2 regions of the Dysgonomonas termitidis genome follow, and region 2 is predicted to be linked to the other one. Evidence: riboswitches for the same ligand, from Rfam matches in the RefSeq annotation. Region 2 holds a riboswitch; the other holds the start of a gene.
What was found. Region 2 has a riboswitch for thiamine pyrophosphate ahead of ACYQ3L_RS10545 (TonB-dependent receptor). Riboswitches for the same ligand answer to the same signal wherever they lie in the genome.

Region 1: it holds a riboswitch for thiamine pyrophosphate, as region 2 does, so the genes downstream of both, thiM (hydroxyethylthiazole kinase) here and ACYQ3L_RS10545 (TonB-dependent receptor) in region 2, are expected to answer to the same signal.

The regions. Positions count from the first base shown of each region.
Region 1 is NZ_BAAHYD010000003.1:302,291-308,603, forward strand. Features, by position in the region: gene ACYQ3L_RS22470 (hypothetical protein) at 3-227, opposite strand; gene ACYQ3L_RS22475 (GlsB/YeaQ/YmgE family stress response membrane protein) at 257-505, opposite strand; gene ACYQ3L_RS22480 (YiaD family glycine zipper/OmpA-like lipoprotein) at 706-1,380, opposite strand; gene ACYQ3L_RS22485 (hypothetical protein) at 1,434-1,763, opposite strand; gene ACYQ3L_RS22490 (rhomboid family intramembrane serine protease) at 1,908-2,564, opposite strand; gene ACYQ3L_RS22495 (peptidase associated/transthyretin-like domain-containing protein) at 2,722-3,963, shown strand; TPP riboswitch at 4,273-4,372, shown strand; gene thiM (hydroxyethylthiazole kinase) at 4,452-5,249, shown strand; gene thiE (thiamine phosphate synthase) at 5,252-5,896, shown strand; gene tenA (thiaminase II) at 5,893-6,313, shown strand, end outside.
Region 2 is NZ_BAAHYD010000002.1:1,586,110-1,592,422, reverse strand. Features, by position in the region: gene ACYQ3L_RS10555 (AAA domain-containing protein) at 1-2,918, opposite strand, end outside; gene ACYQ3L_RS10550 (hypothetical protein) at 2,925-3,428, opposite strand; TPP riboswitch at 3,584-3,680, shown strand; gene ACYQ3L_RS10545 (TonB-dependent receptor) at 3,795-6,023, shown strand; gene pnuC (nicotinamide riboside transporter PnuC) at 6,125-6,313, shown strand, end outside.

The DNA of each region.
Region 1 (6,313 bases), on a different contig from region 2:
TATTATTTACTCTCTTTTGCGTTATTTAATTCATATTCAACGCGGTCTTTGATGTATTCTACCTGATTCTTACCTACATCGGCAACATTTTTCAGGTTCCGTTTTGCTTTGCTGGCAAATTTATTCATATCGTCGCAAAACCCGTCTAATTTACCTTGCTTATACAGTCTGCTTACTGCGTAAATTGCTGCTGCCCCCAGGGCTGCTCCTATCAATACTTTCTTCATAATTATCCGTCTTTTATCAATTAGTAATTCTATTCTTTCTTCCGGCTAAACAGGGATATTATCCAAAGCAGCACAATAGCGCCGATTGTGGACATTACCAGATTACCTATAATACCATTTACACCCAGACCAAGCAACGTAAATATCCATCCTCCGAGCAATCCTCCGACGACTCCGACTATAAGGTTAAGGATAAGACCAAAACCACTACCTTTCATTATTTTACCGGCTATGAACCCGGCTAGTATACCGATTATGATTGACCATATAAATCCCATATTTTCTTATATTTACTTGTTAATATTGTGAAGTCTTCAATCTCCTGCAGTTAGTTGCTTTTACAAAAGCAATCATTTATATAACATACGGAATGTTAAAAAAGTTCTCTGTTGTTTTTAATATATAGAAAATCCGGCTATATAAGAAAGAGGGCTATCCTTACGAACAACCCTCTTCCTTACTTATAATTTCAACGCTTTTATTTTCCTTGTTCTGCGTCTTTGATCATCTTCTCATTAGGAAGGATGTAGATTTCAACGCGACGGTTCTGGCTTCTTCCTGTAACAGTGCTATTGTCGGCAACAGGCTGGGTGGAACCGAACCCTTGGGATACCATACGGCTGCCTGAAACTCCTTTAGATTGAAGGAAATTGTAAACCGATTGTGCACGTTTTTCAGACAATGGATTGTTTATGGCATCACTACCGGTGTTATCGGTGTGACCGTATATCTGAACATCTGTATCAGGGTTGTTTTTCAAGGATGTTGCAAAACTTGTCAATGCACTTTGAGAAGCGGAATTCAGTGTGCTAGAGTTAGTAGCGAACAAGATTCCTGATTCGAAAGTAACTTTGATAGCCTGCCCGTCATTGATAGACTCAACCTGGGCTCCATTGATTTGTTCCAATTCTTTCTTTTGTTTTTCCATTTTGTTCCCGATAACAGCACCTGCAGTACCTCCGACTACAGCTCCGATACCTGCTCCCCATGCAGCACCTTTGCCGCCACCGATAATGGCTCCGATGCCAGCACCAAGAGCTCCGCCTGCACCTGCTCCGATACCACCGCCTTTTACTGTATCACTAGCTCCACAACTAGAAAATATAACTGCGCAACTCATAAATATTGCTGCAAGAATTGAAAACTGTTTCATAATTGATAAAATTTTAATAATTATTTGTATACTTTTTGTTTGTGATATTTTCTCTATTCAAATATTCCGATAGAATCGCAATAAGCAAGTTCTCCCTGTATGATAAAGGCTATTTCATCTTCCGCGAAATTATTCACTTTATCCTTCTTTGTATATTTCAGGACGTAGGCGACAATTTCATCTTCATCGATGTCTACTACCGATTCTTCATCGGTTTCATCATTCATAAATCCTTTTTCATCATAGAAGTCATACACTATATCGATGATATAATTTATCTCATCGTTCGTATATTTTCCTTTCATTTCCTGGGGAAGATAGTTCTGTATAAACTTTACCGCATCATCTTCGTCGTACTGTATAAGGTCTTTCTCGCTGTTCATTATTGTTGCTTTTTACTTACAAATATATGTATAACTTATAACAAAGTAATAAGTGCTATGTTCAATGAACGAAATAGTTTTTACAGACTAAGACAGTTTGAGTTGTCATTCTGTTTGTGTTAAAAAACGTAGCAAATATACAATTTATTTCTTTTTTAAAACAAGATATGCCAAAATAATCAACGGCAGTATCATTATTCCGATATATAATGTATGGATCTGGAGTATTACCGGTGCAAAAACCACAGCGAGGATAAGCCCTACAGCCGCACCTCCGAGATGTGCGTCATGTCCGATATTCCCTTGTCGTGTCTGCATCGCGTATATGGAATATCCGAGATAGAGTATGCCGAAAAGCCATCCTTTCATGGGGAGGATGAACATCACACCGAGCGTCATATCCGGAAACAAAGCGATAGCGGCGAATAGGACACCTACGGCTCCACCCGAAGCCCCGATGGCGCTGTAATAATATTCCTTACGGTGAACCCACAAAGACAACAGGCCTCCTCCTATGATGGATAAGAAGTAAATTGTCAGATATTGCCAGATACCCAGAGATTGTATGATTACACCGGAGAAGAAATATAAAGTCATCATGTTAAAAATGAGATGCATATAATCGCCATGCAATGTTGCTGAAGTCAATAACCGGTCCCACTGCTTCGATTTTCCCAATATAGCTCCCACCTGGAATTTATATCTGTCGAAGAAGGCCATGTCATTAAACCCCTTGATACTGGTAAGCACTGTGAGCACTATGATAATGATAGGTAGTATATCCGCAATATTGAATGCCATGTATCGTCAATTTTAAATATTCTGAGCAAAGGTATAAAAAAGAGCATATAGTTGTTGATTTTGATTCCGAAAGATATAAATTTGATTTTTGTCACAGAATACCTCAATAAATATCGCTTAATAACGTTTATCTGATAACAACCTAAATAGCGAACAGATGAAAAGAGCCATCATTCTTCCCCTCTTGTTTCTATGCATACATACCTTTGCGCAAGCACCCATCAAAGGCATTGTTGTGGATAAGGATACAAAGAAGCCTGTTCCGGACGTTATTGTCCAATACGGAACCTCATCGAAAGAATATGCATATACCAATGCCGGCGGACAATTCTCTATACCCGCAACCAGCGAGGATGTCATCTACTTTCAATCCATCGGCTACAAATCCAGATCAGTATTGAAGTCTGCTCTGCGCCAACAGCCGACTGTTATGATGGAACTCAATCCGGTCTCCCTCAATCCGGTTGTTATCAACCCGTATGATGCCGATATGTTGCTGGAGGAAGTGATGCTCAATACCAAAAGGAATCTGGTCACAGACCACTCCATCGGATACTTGTTACATTTCCTGCAAACAAAAACTACCGACACCCTCCAAAACGAGATATACCTCAAATACACAACCATTCTGGATGAAAAAATATTGAAGAAGTCCTTAAAAAAGGAGCGGATACCTTATACATACAATATCGTAGATATCAGGCGGCTGCAAAAATCCGTAACTCCTACGTCAGAACTTTACGGGGCCGAGTATCATGCTTCGCACCTGCTCTCGTTCGGTAAAAGTATTAACAATGAAACAACACGTACATATACATCCGACAGTTCTCTCATCATACTGAATATAGAACCTCTGGCCGGGAAAGAAGGCTGGGCGAATGGAGAGGTGCGGATCAATAAAAGCGATATGACTATTAAGTCGATGGAGATAGAATCGGTCGATTCTATCCTGGCCTCGCAACCTGCAAAAAGATATCTGGGAAAGATGGTCCGGATACTGAGGAAAGTAGGGCGTTTCGAATTTGCAAAAGCCAGCAATGGCAAATACTACATGAAAGATTGCTATACTTATTATAAATTCAGGGCGGTGAACGAATTTGGACAGGAAGAAGATATAGTTTACCACTGTGAGGTTAATTGTATAGGCACTGTTGATAAAATAAAAATAAAGAGAAGGAAATTGAGCGGATACTGCCAGGAACTGTTCTATTTTCCTGATTCTACTCAGGATGACTTCTGGACTTTCAATCATAATTCCAATTCCGGTTGGAATAATTACAGTTTTACCGGAGAACTTTCTTTAGGTGACAACTCTCCTAGAAAAGCAAAGGGTGTATCGTTCTATCTGGGAAAGTCCGTTATGCTGATACCATTAGCAGCTTTGCTAATCTTTATATAGCCTGTAAATAAAAAGAAAAACAAAACGTAACAGATATATCAGTTAACAGTAAACAGTTAGCAGTAAACAGTATTTCACGCAGAGACGCTAAGGCGCAAAAGGTAACAAAGGTAACACTTGTTTCAGGGAACAGTAAACAGTGAACTAACTTGTAACTCGTAACTGCCCGCAGGGCGAAGTAACTCGTAACTGCTTTAATCAATACTTCAAAGAACTATAAGCTAACAGCTAAAGGCTAATAGCTTATTATATAGATAAACTTCTTTGAAAATACGACTTGTTTCTCCAATAATTTTCGTTAAGTTTGCATGTCACTGTTAGGGGTGTTCTTTTTTTAAAAGAGCTGAGATTAAACCCTTGAACCTGATATGCTGTAATGGGCATCGTAGGAAAACGGTCGTATTTTAGATTAGCAGTTAATAACAAATATATATCTATAAGCCGTTTCGTACTATTCGAAGCGGCTTTTTATTTTAATATTTCCGGATATGATTGATATTCAAAAATTAGTGAGGGATTTAAATACTGTCAGAAGTAAATCCCCTTTGATTCATAACATCACAAATTATGTGGTGATGAACAATACAGCTAACGGCCTGCTGGCAATAGGTGCGTCTCCTGTTATGGCGCATTCGCTCGAAGAAGTTGCCGAAATGGCAAGTATAGCATCTGCTTTAGTAATAAATATCGGAACTCTTGAGCCTGAATGGGTGAAGGCCATGCTAACAGCAGGTAAGACAGCGTTAAAAAAGAATACTCCCATCGTTTTCGACCCGGTAGGAGCAGGAGCAACCTCATACAGGACAAAAGTATGTAAACAGATAATTGAAGAGTGTAAACCTTCAGTTATACGGGGAAACGCCTCCGAAATAATGGCTTTATGGAATGCCAATGTACAGACTAAAGGTGTTGACAGTACCGATTCTTCGGATTCTGCGCTCGATTCGGCTAAGGCTCTGGCCCGGCAAACAGGTGCGGTAGTCGTTGTCAGTGGACAGACAGATTATATTACCGATGGAGAGAATACCCGCACCGTAGAAAATGGTAATCCGATGATGGCCCGTGTTACGGGGATGGGTTGTACGGCTACGGCGGTTGTCGCGGCCTTTGCCGCAATCAATGGCGATATGCTGGAAGCCGCCACACATGGTATGGCTGTTATGGGTGTTGCCGGAGAAATTGCCGCCTGTAAGTCTTCCGGAAACGGAAGTTTGCAGGTCAATTTTTTGGATGAGCTTTACAATCTTGATGAGGCTGCCATAAGGAATAATATAAAGCAATCGTAATTATGTTGTCATTCGATTTGAGCCTGTATCTGGTTACCGACCGTTCGCTTTCACTTGGTCGACCGTTGGAGACGGTTGTTGAGGAAGCTGTCAAAGGTGGGGTGACGATGGTGCAACTGAGGGAAAAGGATGCTTCTACACAGGATTTTTATAATATGGCGATGAGATTGAAGTCAATATTGAAACCTTGCAATGTACCTCTTATTATAAATGACCGGCTGGATATTGCTTTGGCCTGCGATGCTGAAGGTTTGCACATAGGACAGAAGGACATGCCATATACCGTTGCCCGTAAACTGCTGGGCAAAGATAAGATTATCGGCCTGTCAGTGGAAAGTGTCGAAGATGCAATCGAAGCCAATAATCTGGACGTAGATTATATCGGGATTTCTCCTGTTTTCAGTACGCTAACCAAAACCGATACCGCGACAGCTTTGGGTCTGGAAGGAATACGTGAAATAACCCGCATATCCGGACATCCCGGTGTGGGAATAGGAGGCATCAACCAGACGAATGCGCAGGATATAATACAGGCAGGCGCGAATGGAATATCGGTAGTGTCGGCTATTATGTCGGCTCCTGATCCGCGGCAATCAGCCCGTCAGCTAAAAGAAATCGTAAACAGATCAAAAAATACAAAGTTATGAAATGGAGTAAACAGGCATGGGATAAAGCTAAACCCATATACGAAAAAATATTAGAGCAACCCTTTATTCGGGGATTGATAGATGGCACACTGGATAATGAAAAATTCATGTTCTATATCCAACAGGATGCGCTATATTTGGCCGAATATGGAAAAGTATTGACCGGGTTGGCCTCAAAGCTTAGTCGTCCCGAACATATCGAAGCATTTATTCATTTTGCCGGAGATAGTATAGCTGTAGAAAAAGCGCTGCACGAAAGCTTCGTCAGTAAAATATCTTCCACATCCAAACCGGTGCCTTCTCCGGGTTGTTTGCTATATACTTCATTCCTTTTGAGGCAACTGGCAAATGCTCCTGTGGAAGTAATTGCCGCGGCTGTATTACCTTGCTTTTGGATTTACAAAGAAGTGGGGGATT
Region 2 (6,313 bases):
CTGACTGGGATAAAGGCCGTACGCCTAGTTGCTATTAGAGATTGTAATTTGTCTGATCTTTCATATTCCCGGAATTCGAGAGGCATGCTTTGCCTGCCGGTGGCAGTTTTCAGCAAATTATCATAGAAGGTAGGGTTGACGAGAGTGGCAATATCCTCATGCATCCGTCCATGATAGGTCAAAGTGTCATATGCATGTGTCCAGCCTCGTTTTTGACAGATACGGAACAATCGTTCGAATAAGGATTCCCGGCAGTCATACAGTTCAATGTCATTCAATATAGCCTCTTTTACCCCCGACTTGTTTTCATCCTGTAAGGTGATTGTAGACAATTGTTTATGGTCCCCTATCATAATGAACCTGTCGAACAGGGGCAAAAGGCCTATAAGCTGAGGTTCCAGTATTTGAGATGCCTCGTCTATGATAGCAACATCGAACTTCTTAAGATCAAATAATTCGGGCTTTCCGGTAATGGAAGCCAGAGTGCCGACAAAAATGCGGGCATTACCTATAGCCTGGAGTAATTCTTTTCTGTTCTCAGCCTGATGGGAAATGTTTTGCAACAGACGATGGCGGTAACCTTCACCGCACGATAATTCCGAGCCTATACGGATATATCTGTCACACTCGTCTTCACTTTTGCCGAATGCCTGACAAATGGAAGCGCATAATTCATCCACGGCACGGTTGGTATATGCCATTACTAGGATATTTGTATCCTTCCCGGCAGAGAAGCGTTCTATAAGTTGCCGGGCAAAAATGGATGTCTTGCCTGTTCCCGGAGGCCCCACAATAAGGAAGTAATCTTCCGCAGCCAGGACTTTACTTATGATAACCTCTTGCCTTTCCTCTTTTGTCGCATTAGCATACTGTTGTTTACAGCGGGCAGATGAAGCAGGTTCATGTAAGCCAAGCAATAACCTTTTTTTGTCATCAGGGGCAGACAAAAAAGCAAACAGGCTCTTGTACATCGTATTATAGCTATGATCCAGTTTATCATGCTCTACAGCCCAGTATTTGTAACGGGAGAAAAAATCATGGTTTCGCTGTTTATATCTGAAGCGCAGAATAACATGGCCTGAGGTAATTTCTACCACTGTGCCTTTCAGTATCTGATTTGTCAATACAGAATCATCATTGTTTTGACGGGGATACAGGATGCATATTTCCCCTTCACGGAAATTGACACAATCATCCGGGCTATCCCTGCGGAAACGGATAATCATGTCCCGTCCGCTGTTGTCAATATCATCTATTTCAAGGCCTGCAATCAGATCTAAAGCATCCTGCCGTTCTTCAAAAGAGGTATTCCACAAGGCGGATACACTCATCGATGTATTATAACCCTCATCACCTGTCTTCTGAAGGTATAATTCTCGGGTAATGAAACTGATGTACCGATAGAAATATGCCCGTTCTAATGGAGCGGCCTTATCTATTACTTTCTCCAACCCAGCCAACTTGTCTATAAAAAACTGGGGCACACGTCCGTAATTATCCGGATTGGAAAGACTGCCGAAAGTCTTCTCTACGGATTGCGTATCACCGATATATAAATCATGTTCGGTCGCTACAATGAGATTCCGCATATTAATAATCTCCTTTTCTAATTGCTGATAGATAGCGGCAAACCGAATGTTCTCTCCCGCGTTTTCGGCCGAAGAATAAAGGATGGTAGGATATATATGGCGTGCATCTTTTTCGAATACGCTTTGTATCATAAGACGGTAAACGGCTGTCTGCGTCTCATGATTGGGCGCTATTTTGGTAACGTCTTCGCGAGGATAGGGAGGTTTGCCTGATTTCAGTTCGATTATACGGTCTGTCCCTGTTTTGTCGTTTGATAGTTGAAGTAAATCGAGCCGTCCCTGAAACCCGTACTTCTCACAAAAGAAGGATGGCTCAAGCGTGCAGGATGCCACATCGAATCCGTTTGCAGGCATATCGTTCAACACCACTCGCTTTATGTTTTCGAACTGGCTCCGGGCTTTGACCATAAACTCTTTGAAAGCAGCGTTATCACGAATCTCTTTGCATGCCGCATATTCGAATGGCATGGAGCGGAACGACTTCATAAACACCTCTTCGAATACCAGATTATCGGCATCCCCTGCATAAATAAGTTCATCCAAAAAGAAATTGGCAAGATTCCCCAATAATATGTAATGAGTATTTACATTGGGTTCGAATTTACGGCGAAAATAGTGCAGATATGAACTGCCATAGGGTTGAAAACATTCAGCCATTGCTGAAGCATCTATCAGATAATCGGGTTCCAGTACAAACATTTTAGGGATGTAGAACCCCGCATCGTCTACTTTTACGTCAATGAGGTTGAGTTGCGCGCCAATCCAAAGGCGTTCAATAGTTTCATTGAATATATTATTAACGGGAGAGACGTTATATTTCACTTTTAAGCTCTGACCGATAAGTGTTTCGGACCTGCAAATAAGAAGTTCGTCTTCGGCATCGATTTCCAATATCTGTACTCGTATCTTATTTGATAAATCCTGAGACACAGGTTCATAATCGAAAACAGTATCTTCCACATAGTTGAAATCCTGTTTCTCACCCTCGATATATAAAAGGAAATTTTCCAGACCTTCCCTTGCCTGCTGATACTGTCCGGGAGATACCAGATTCTTATCGTTCCGCTGCAGGCAGGATGCTTTTATGCGTATGTTTTGCAACTGCCATTCCAATGATTTTGGCAGTTCATATTTTTGCCCGATAAAGACAAGGCGGGAGAATAAAGAGGGAAACTGCAAAGATTCACTTGCCGTGATATCTTTGCAGACTCTTTCCAGCACCTGTTTCAGGCGGATATATTTATTTCTTAATGATAGGCCGGAACTATCTATTTGCTGTATTTCGGAGAGATAGCCAAAAGATGCTGACAGTGAGATATGATCTGACATAATGGTTTAGTCACGGATATAAATATCCAGATCTACGCCTATCTCAATATCATAATCTGAATTCATTTTCCCTTTTCCTTCGACTATAATAGTTGCATAACCATAACGCCGTATCTGCTCTGTCATTGCATTAAGAAAATATTGTGCTTTTTCAGTTTCGTCCTGGACGGGATAACCTAAATATATGATATCATATTGTAAAACGGCATTTGTCCCATCTACACGAAGATCCATCCAGTCTATATATCCCGTGGTATATACATATATATCTGAATAGCCACTAATAAATTTCAGATCATGTATCTCCACATATCTGTCATATCCTCTTAGTCTAATATCATTTTCGTAAATTCTGAAACTCGTCTGAAAAGTATTATTGGTTGGAACTCTTAGTTCTGCGACATAATCTAAACGTCCTCTGTCCCAGTAATAGTGATCAGTCTCACAGGACGAGAAAGAAACCAACGCTACAATAGAAAAGAGAACCGCGACAAAAATATTCTTTTTCATGTTTTTTAAGTTTTATGTTACAAAGGTAAATTAATTTTATCTAATATTATATATGACTAGGAAAATCCCGTTTTGTAACATCGGAAATCCCAGTTATAGAAAAATTTTATAATAGGTAAACACTTATTTATTGAAAAGGTTTGGTTATCTTTGCCTCGAAGTCTTAGGGGTGCCTTAAAATTACAGGCTGAGATCACACCCATTAAACCTGATCCGGGTAATGCCGGCGTAGGGAAAGAAGATGCTATTGCGCACGTGCATATTCTTAAATTCCGGGAAATCATCTTATCAAACCCCTTTTTTGTTTAACGTCAAAGTATAAAACAAGAATGATTTGTCTTATGCTTATAGAAATTTTGTATTTAAATGAAAAAGGTATTTTTAGCTTTTGCTGCTCTTGTAATCAGTGGAGCAGAAGCAGTTTATTCTCAACAACAGGCGGATAGCCTTAAGCTCATAAAACTGGAGGAGGTAGTAGTGTCTGCCACACGGGTAAGCCGTGGTGCCCCTATCTCCTATTCGGATCTGGGCGAAGTGGAAATTAAAAAGGATAATGCTGCAAAGAACATTCCTTTTATATTACAATCCTTACCATCGGTAGTCTCATATACCGAAGGCGGAACAGCCGTAGGAAACACGGCGCTTCGTATCAGAGGTACGGATGCAAGCCGTATAAATGTGACATTGAACGGTATGCCGCTAAATAATCCGGAAAGCCAGGAGGTATATTGGGTTAATCTGCCGGACTTGTCTAACTCATTGCAAAGCATGCAGGTGCAGCGGGGAGTGGGCACATCAACGAATGGTACAGCCTCTTTTGGTGCCAGTATCTCGATGCAGACAGCCGGAGGAAAGGGAAATAAGGCCTATGCCGACTTGTCATCTGCATATGGGCAATACAATACTCTACTGCTGACAGGTGCTGCGGGAACAGGTATCATGAAAAGCGGCCTGTCACTCGATGCCCGCTATTCGTATATCAAGAGTGACGGATATATACGGAACGGAAAAGTAGACCACAAGAATATATATGCGGCATTATCACACTATTCCGATAAACAATTGATTCGTCTTATATACATGAATGGTATCCAGCATACGGGTATTACATGGGAAGGCATAAGTCCTGAAATGATAAAAATTAACAGGCGCTACAATCCTGCCGGAGAATATAAAGATGATAATGGCAGAACTCAATATTATGATAACGAGACGGATAACTACTATTCCAATATCGGACAGTTGATTTATACCCGTTATCTTACAAACAGGCTGACACTGAATGTAAATCTGAGTTATAATAATGGTTACGGCTATTACGAGAATTATAAAGTAGATGAGGATTTTGCTGATTACGGACTAGGTAAACAAATTGTAGGAGGGACGACCTATGAGAGTTCGGATCTTACATTGCGTAAACTGATGCAAAATGACTTTTATGTAGGCGGTTTCAATCTGGATTATAAAGCTGGTAAGCTGGGCATTACGGTCGGAGCAATGTACAGCTACTATGATGGATCGCATTACGGTAAACTATTGTGGGTAAAGCATAATGAGAATATTCCGGAAGGGTATAACTGGAACCGGAATACGGCCGTGAAACAGGATATGAATGCCTTCCTTAAAATGGAATACCGCCCGGTGGACAACCTGTCGCTATTTGCGGAGGTACAGGAACGCTATATAGATTATCGCATGAAAGGATTGGACGACGATCTGATGGATTTGACCAATAAGAATTATTATAACTTTATAAATCCGAAAGGAGGCCTTTCATTCCGGTTCAGCAACTATAATGAAATTTACGGATCATTCGGAATTTCTAATAGGGAACCATTGCGGGCTGACCTGAAAGAATCACTGAAAGGCGGAGGTTCGCGAAGTATTGCTCCCGAAAGATTATATGATTATGAGCTAGGTTATAAATATGCTAATTCAATGGTTTCGTTCAGTGCCAATTTCTATTATATGGATTATAAAGACCAGTTGGTGCAAACCGGGAAACTGAATGATATCGGTTATAAGTTGCAGGAAAATGTACCTGACAGTTACCGTACTGGTATAGAACTGTCATTGGCTTATACCCCTACCGAATGGTTGCGCCTGGATGGGAACCTGACATTGAGCCGTAATAAGATAAAGAACTATACGGTTTATTACGATCTGTATGATAATCAGAATGACTGGAATCCGGTAGGACAAGTTTCGGAATTCCATAAATCAACTGATATCTCATTCTCGCCGAATACGGTAGGTAGCCTCGGCGTTACATTCAAACCATTCGAGAAAGAAGATTTTACGCTGTCTTTTATCAATAAGTATGTTGGTCGTATGTATTATGACAACACCTCGAATGCCGGAAATCGTTTATCAGATTATTTTGTAACTGATATGGTAGCTTCATATACGCTGGATGCCCCTAAAATAGGTAAATTTGATTTTCAGTTCTTTATCAATAATCTGGCAAGTATCAAATATAGTGCGAATGCATGGGTATATACTGCCCGTTTCAAAGATGGAAGCGAATCGGTTGACCGTGGTTTATATCCACAGGCAGGCGCGAACCTGCTGGGGAAAATAAGATACCGCTTCTGATAGAAATATTAGTTACGAGTTACAAGTTACGAGTTACAAGTAACCGTGTATTGCAACTCGTAACTTGTAACTGCCCAAAGGGCGAAATAACCCGTAACTTTATGATGGATATAATTCTTTCTTTTATAGAAAATAACTGGGTAAGTATAACCGGCGCAATTATAGGGTTGGTTTTCCTGTATTTGGAATACAAAGCAAATGTATGGATGTGGGCTGTAAGTATCGTTATGGCTGCATTCTATATTTATATATTCTATAAGACAGGGTTGTATGCCAGCATGGGGATTTAT